DNA from 2 places in the Streptomyces sp. NPDC014734 genome. Region 2 is predicted to be linked to the other one. Evidence: predicted binding sites of a transcription regulator. Region 2 holds the regulator's gene; the other holds the start of a gene.
What was found. The regulator HrcA, encoded in region 2, represses chaperone genes, less so after heat shock. The targets are predictions, from matches to a motif close to TTNGCACTCNGNNNNNCNGAGTGCNAA.
Positions count from the first base shown of each region.

Region 1 (3,409 bases), on a different contig from region 2:
GCCCGTACTACGGCGAGGGCTCCAAGACCCTGGCGTACGAGATCTGCGAGCAGCTCGGCTGGCGGCTGCCCGACCAGATCGTCATCCCGATCGCGTCCGGCTCCCAGCTGACGAAGATCGACAAGGGGCTCCAGGAGCTGATCAAGCTGGGCCTGGTCGAGGACAAGCCGTACAAGATCTTCGGCGCCCAGGCCGAGGGCTGCTCCCCGGTCTCCACCGCGTTCAAGGCCGGTCTCGACGTCGTCCGGCCGCAGAAGCCGAACACCATCGCCAAGTCCCTGGCGATCGGCAACCCGGCCGACGGCCCGTACGTCCTGGACATCGCCCGCCGCACCGGCGGCGCCGTCGAGGACGTCGACGACGAGCAGGTCGTCGACGCGATCAAGCTGCTGGCGCGCACCGAGGGCATCTTCGCCGAGACCGCGGGCGGGGTGACGGTCGGCGTGACGAAGAAGCTGATCGAGAACGGTGTGCTCGACCCGTCGCTGACCACCGTCGTCCTCAACACCGGGGACGGCCTCAAGACGCTGGACGCGGTGGCCGCCACCTCGCAGGCGACCGCGACGATCCGCCCGAGCCTGGACGCGTTCCGCGCCGCCGGCCTCGCCTCCGCCTGATCCTCCCGAGACCGAAGAAAGGCATCCGCCATGAGCGTCAAGGTCCGTATCCCCACCATCCTCCGCACCTACACCGGCGGCCGGGCCGAGGTTCCGGCCGACGGCGAGAATCTCTCCCAGGTCATCGCCTCCCTGGAGCAGAACCACCCGGGCATCGCCGCCCGCGTCCTGGACGACCAGGGCAAGCTGCGCCGCTTCGTGAACGTCTACGTCAACGACGACGACGTGCGCTTCGAGAGCGGGCTGGAGACGGCGACGCCGGACGGCGCCGGCATCTCGATCATCCCCGCCGTCGCGGGCGGCTGCTGACGCTCCCGGGCCTTCGTCGGACGACCCTCCGTCCGCCCGCTGCCGGACGGCTGTCAGGCGGCGGGCGGACGGCCGTCGGGCGGTTTCACGGTGTTATCGAATTGCCCCCTCCGGAACAAACGGAGGGGGCAATTCTGCATGGTTGAGCGCGGTAGAGTGTGGGAAGTCCCCCAGCTTCGCGTGCCGCCCGCCCCATGAGATTGCGCCCGGTCACGACAAGAAGTGGCCAATGTGCTCGATCTTCATGTGCCATAAGTCACTTTTGCCCGGCCCGACTTGCCCCGGAACCTTGTGAATCCTTCATATCCGGGCGATCAGTCGTGCCCGGAATTCTCGTCTGATTGACCTGTTGCAGAGGGCAGTTGGGCAGATACATTCAGCCGCGGTCGACGCGTTCCGGCGCACACACACCCTCTCCTGTCGGAGGGTGGGTTCTGACCCGGGTCCGCGAAGTGCGGTCCTGCGCAAGGGCCAGTAATAGGGGAGTTAGGCATGGCTCAGGGCACCGTCAAGTGGTTCAACGCGGAGAAGGGGTACGGCTTCATCGCGGTCGACGGTGGTGCGGATGTTTTCGTCCACTACAGCGCGATCCAGATGGACGGCTACCGCACCCTCGAAGAGGGTCAGCGAGTTGAGTTCGAGATCTCGCAGGGCCAGAAGGGGCCGCAGGCGGACATGGTCAAGCTCGCCGTCGGCTGAGTTCGGCGCGGTCGGCCAACAACGACACCACTCACGCACGGAGGGCCCGTACCCCGGGGACACCCAGGGGTACGGGCCCTCCGCGCGTGCGCCCGCGGCCGGGGCGGTCGGGAGGGGTGTCCGGGGCCGGGAGGAGGAGGGGCGGAGTTCCGTCGTCGGACCGTCGGCCCCGAGCCAACCTTCCCCGAGGACGCTTGCACTCTCGGGGGTCGAGTGCTAATCATTGCGTTAGCACTCTCCAGGTGAGAGTGACAGAACTTGGACCGGGCCGGTGAGGCCCGCAGGTCCGGTGGGGCAAGGAACCACCGGCACGCAGGCCGTCCGTCGCGGGCGCCACTCGGTCCGGAGAAATCCACCCCTGTCCGGGAGGACCACTTCACATGGCCAAGATCATCGCGTTCGACGAGGAGGCCCGGCGCGGTCTCGAGCGCGGCATGAACCAGCTCGCCGACGCCGTCAAGGTCACCCTTGGCCCCAAGGGTCGCAACGTCGTCCTTGAGAAGAAGTGGGGCGCCCCCACGATCACCAACGATGGTGTGTCCATCGCCAAGGAGATCGAGCTGGAGGACCCGTACGAGAAGATCGGTGCGGAGCTGGTCAAGGAGGTCGCCAAGAAGACGGACGACGTCGCCGGCGACGGTACGACCACCGCCACCGTTCTCGCCCAGGCGCTCGTCCGCGAGGGCCTTCGCAACGTCGCCGCGGGTGCCAACCCGATGGCTCTCAAGCGGGGCATCGAGAAGGCCGTCGAGGCCGTCTCCGCCGCCCTCCTGGAGCAGGCCAAGGACGTGGAGACCAAGGAGCAGATCGCTTCCACGGCCTCCATCTCCGCCGCCGACACCCAGATCGGCGAGCTGATCGCCGAGGCCATGGACAAGGTCGGCAAGGAAGGCGTCATCACCGTCGAGGAGTCCCAGACCTTCGGTCTGGAGCTGGAGCTCACCGAGGGTATGCGCTTCGACAAGGGCTACATCTCGGCGTACTTCGCCACCGACATGGAGCGTATGGAGGCGTCGCTCGACGACCCGTACATCCTCATCGTCAACTCGAAGATCAGCAACGTGAAGGACCTCCTTCCGCTGCTGGAGAAGGTCATGCAGTCCGGCAAGCCGCTGCTGATCATCGCCGAGGACGTCGAGGGCGAGGCCCTGTCGACCCTGGTCGTCAACAAGATCCGCGGCACCTTCAAGTCCGTCGCCGTCAAGGCCCCGGGCTTCGGCGACCGCCGCAAGGCCATGCTCGGTGACATCGCCATCCTCACCGGTGGCCAGGTCATCTCCGAGGAGGTCGGCCTCAAGCTGGAGAACGCCGGTCTCGACCTGCTCGGCCGCGCCCGCAAGGTCGTCATCACCAAGGACGAGACGACGATCGTCGACGGCGCCGGTGACAGCGACCAGGTTCAGGGCCGCGTCAACCAGATCCGTGCCGAGATCGAGAACTCCGACTCGGACTACGACCGCGAGAAGCTCCAGGAGCGCCTCGCGAAGCTCGCCGGCGGCGTGGCGGTCATCAAGGCCGGTGCCGCGACCGAGGTCGAGCTGAAGGAGCGCAAGCACCGCATCGAGGACGCGGTGCGCAACGCCAAGGCCGCCGTCGAGGAGGGCATCGTCGCCGGTGGTGGCGTGGCTCTGCTCCAGGCCTCGGCCGTCTTCGAGAAGCTGGAGCTCTCGGGTGACGAGGCGACCGGCGCCAACGCCGTCAAGCTGGCCCTGGAGGCCCCGCTCAAGCAGATCGCCGTCAACGGTGGCCTGGAGGGTGGCGTCGTCGTCGAGAAGGTGCGCAAC
Region 1 is NZ_JBIBYN010000019.1:174,310-177,718, forward strand. It holds gene thrC (threonine synthase) at 1-617, shown strand, start outside; gene ACF1CT_RS27165 (MoaD/ThiS family protein) at 648-926, shown strand; gene ACF1CT_RS27170 (cold-shock protein) at 1,419-1,625, shown strand; gene groL (chaperonin GroEL) at 2,006-3,409, shown strand, end outside.
Region 1: a site for HrcA is predicted at 1,819-1,845, ahead of groL (chaperonin GroEL). Genes of this name have one in related genera too.

Region 2 (3,409 bases):
CGCCGTCATCGGGATGGTGACGGTGCAGTGCAGGTCGTCGCCGCGGCGCTGGAACACCGGGTGCGCCAGCTCGTGGATCTCCACGTACAGGTCGCCGGCCGGGCCGCCGCCGGGGCCGACCTCTCCCTCGCCCGCGAGCTGGATGCGGGTGCCGTTGTCGACACCGGCGGGGATCTTCACGGTGAGTGTCCGCCGCGACCTGATGCGGCCGTCCCCGGCGCACTCCGGGCACGGGGTCGGCACGATCGTGCCGAAGCCCTGACACTGCGGGCAGGGCCGCGAGGTCATGACCTGTCCGAGGAAGGACCGGGTGACCTGCGAGACCTCGCCGCGACCGCGGCACATGTCACAGGTCTGGGCGGAGGTGCCGGGGGCGGCGCCCTCGCCGCTGCACGTGGTGCAGACGACGGCCGTGTCGACCTGGATTTCCTTGGTGGTGCCGAACGCGGCCTCGGCGAGGTCGATCTCCAGCCGGATCATGGCGTCCTGGCCGCGCCGGGTGCGCGAGCGGGGCCCGCGCTGCGACGACGTGCCGAAGAACGCGTCCATGATGTCGGAGAAGTTGCCGAAGCCGCCCTGTCCGAAGCCGCCCGCGCCGGCGCCGCCGCCGGAGGCGGACAGCGGGTCGCCGCCGAGGTCGTAGACCTGCTTCTTCTGCGGGTCCGACAACACCTCGTAGGCGGCGTTGATCTCCTTGAACCGCTCCTGGGTCTTCGGATCGGGATTCACATCCGGGTGCAGCTCGCGGGCGAGCCTCCGGAATGCCTTCTTGATCTCGTCCTGGGACGCGTCGCGGCGTACGCCGAGTACGGCGTAGTAGTCCGTGGCCACTTACGACTCCGCCAGGATCTGTCCGACGTAACGTGCCACTGCGCGTACCGCTCCCATCGTTCCGGGGTAGTCCATGCGGGTCGGTCCGACCACGCCGAGTTTGGCGACTGCTTCGTCGCCCGAACCGTAGCCGACCGCGACGACGGACGTGGAGTTCAGTCCTTCGTGGGCGTTCTCGTGCCCGATGCGTACGGTCATGCCCGAGTCCTTGGCCTCGCCGAGCAGCTTCAGCAGCACGACCTGTTCCTCCAGTGCCTCCAGCACCGGCCGGATCATCACCGGGAAGTCGTGCCCGAAGCGGGTGAGGTTGGAGGTGCCGCCGATCATCAGCCGCTCCTCCGTCTCCTCGACGAGGGTTTCGAGCAGGGTGGAGAGCACGGTGGACACGGTTCCCCGGTCCTCGCTCTCGAAGGATTCCGGCAGGTCCTGCACGAGCTGCGGGACGTCCGTGAAACGGCGTCCGACGACCCGGCTGTTGAGCCGGGCCCGCAGATCTGCGAGGGAGGTCTCGCCGAACGGCGCGGGGCAGTCGACCATGCGCTGCTCGACCCGGCCGGTGTCCGTGATCAGCACGAGCATCAGCCGGGCGGGTGCCAGCGACAGCAGTTCCACGTGCCGCACCGTCGACCGGGTCAGCGAGGGGTACTGCACGATGGCGACCTGCCGGGTCAGCTGCGCGAGCAGCCGGACGGTGCGGCCCACGACGTCGTCGAGGTCGACCGCGCCGTCGAGGAAATTGTGAATGGCGCGACGTTCCGGCGACGAGAGCGGCTTGACGCCCGCGAGCCGGTCGACGAAGAGCCGGTATCCCTTGTCCGTCGGGATGCGGCCCGCGCTGGTGTGGGGCTGGGCGATGAAGCCCTCGTCCTCCAGCACCGCCATGTCGTTGCGCACGGTGGCCGGGGACACCCCCAGCTTGTGCCGCTCGGTCAGCGCCTTGGAGCCGACGGGTTCCTCGGTGCCGACGTAGTCCTGGACGATGGCGCGCAGCACTTCGAGTCTGCGTTCGCTGAGCATCGCGCGCACCTCCAAGTAGTCGTTCAGCGGTGGTTCTCGGGCCGTGCGTGGGCCCCGCCCGTTTCTTTCCCGGGAATCCCCCTGGCACTCTGTCGGCGCGAGTGCCAGCAATCCCCCGGCCAGTGTACGGCGGTCGAGTGGGGACCTAGCAAGAGCAACCGGCCGGACCTTCGTGAGACCGTGCGGGCCTCTGCCGGTAGCGTCCCGGTATGGACGTGTCTTGGGAAGAGTTCGGCTGGGAGCGACTCGGTCACGGTGTGGGCCGGCGTCGTCTTCCCGGGTGGGACGCGACGGTCGCGCTGGTGGCCGGGGCCGACGGAGTGCTGCTCTGCGACACCGGATCGACGCTCCGCGAGGGTGCGGAGATCCGGGACATGGCGCGGACCCTGCTCGGCCGGGACGTGACGCATGTCGCACTCAGCCACCCGCATTTCGATCACGTACTGGGCACCGCCGCGTTCCCCGGCGCCGAGGTGTACGGAGCTGCCGGGATGGCCGCGCTGATGAGGCACGGTGCGGACGCGATCCGTTCCTCCGCGGTACGTCACGGGGTGTCCGAGCAGGACGCGGCGGCGGCCGTCGAGGCTCTGGTGGCGCCGCACCACGAGGTGGCCGACGCGCTGACGCTCGATCTGGGCGGCGGCCGCCGGGTGCTGCTCGCGAGCCTGGGCCCCGCGCACAGCGGCCACGACCTGGTGGCCGTCGTGCCCGGCTCCCCGGCGGTGGTTTTCTGCGGCGACCTGGTCGAGGAGTCCGGCGAACCGCAGGCGGGCCGGGACGCTGCCCTGTCGCGCTGGCCGGACGCGCTGGACCGGCTGCTGGCGCTCGGCGGCGAGGACGCCTTGTACGTGCCGGGGCACGGAGCGGTGGTGGACGCGGCGTTCGTGCGGGCCCAGCGCGATTGGCTGGCCGCCCCGCACGGCCGCGCCTGACGCCCCGCGTTCCACGACGGCCGCGTGGCCTTCCCCGTTCCACGACGGCCGCGCCCGACGTTCCCCGCGTTCCACCACCGGCCGGGGGAACGGGAGACGGGCCCTCCGGCGTGTCGTGCCCCCTTCCCGTCCTATCGTCGTGCGATGCGCAGCTACCAGCCGGACCTGACCCCGCCGTGGAAGAGGTCCGCCCCCGTTCCCGAGGTCCCCGCGGAAGCCGATCTGGTCGTGGAGGAGGTCGCCACCGGGTTCTGCGGTGCGGTGATCCGTTGTGAGAAGACGGCCGAGGGCCCGACGGTGACCCTGGAGGACCGCTTCGGCAAGCACCGGGTGTTCCCGATGACGCCGCGCGGCTTCCTGCTGGAGGGCAGGGTGGTCACCCTGGTGCGCCCGACGGCGGCGGCCCCGGCACGTGCCGCGCGCACGGCGTCCGGATCGGTCGCGGTCCCCGGGGCGCGTGCCCGGGTGGCGCGGGCGGGCCGGATCTATGTGGAGGGCCGGCACGACGCGGAGCTGGTCGAGCGGGTCTGGGGCGACGACCTGCGGATCGAGGGCGTGGTCGTGGAGTACCTGGAGGGCGTCGACGACCTCCCGGCCGTCGTGCGCGCCTTCTCCCCGGGCCCGGACGC
Region 2 is NZ_JBIBYN010000007.1:102,529-105,937, forward strand. It holds gene dnaJ (molecular chaperone DnaJ) at 1-831, opposite strand, end outside; gene hrcA (heat-inducible transcriptional repressor HrcA) at 832-1,848, opposite strand; gene ACF1CT_RS14020 (MBL fold metallo-hydrolase) at 2,058-2,780, shown strand; gene ACF1CT_RS14025 (DUF3097 domain-containing protein) at 2,925-3,409, shown strand, end outside.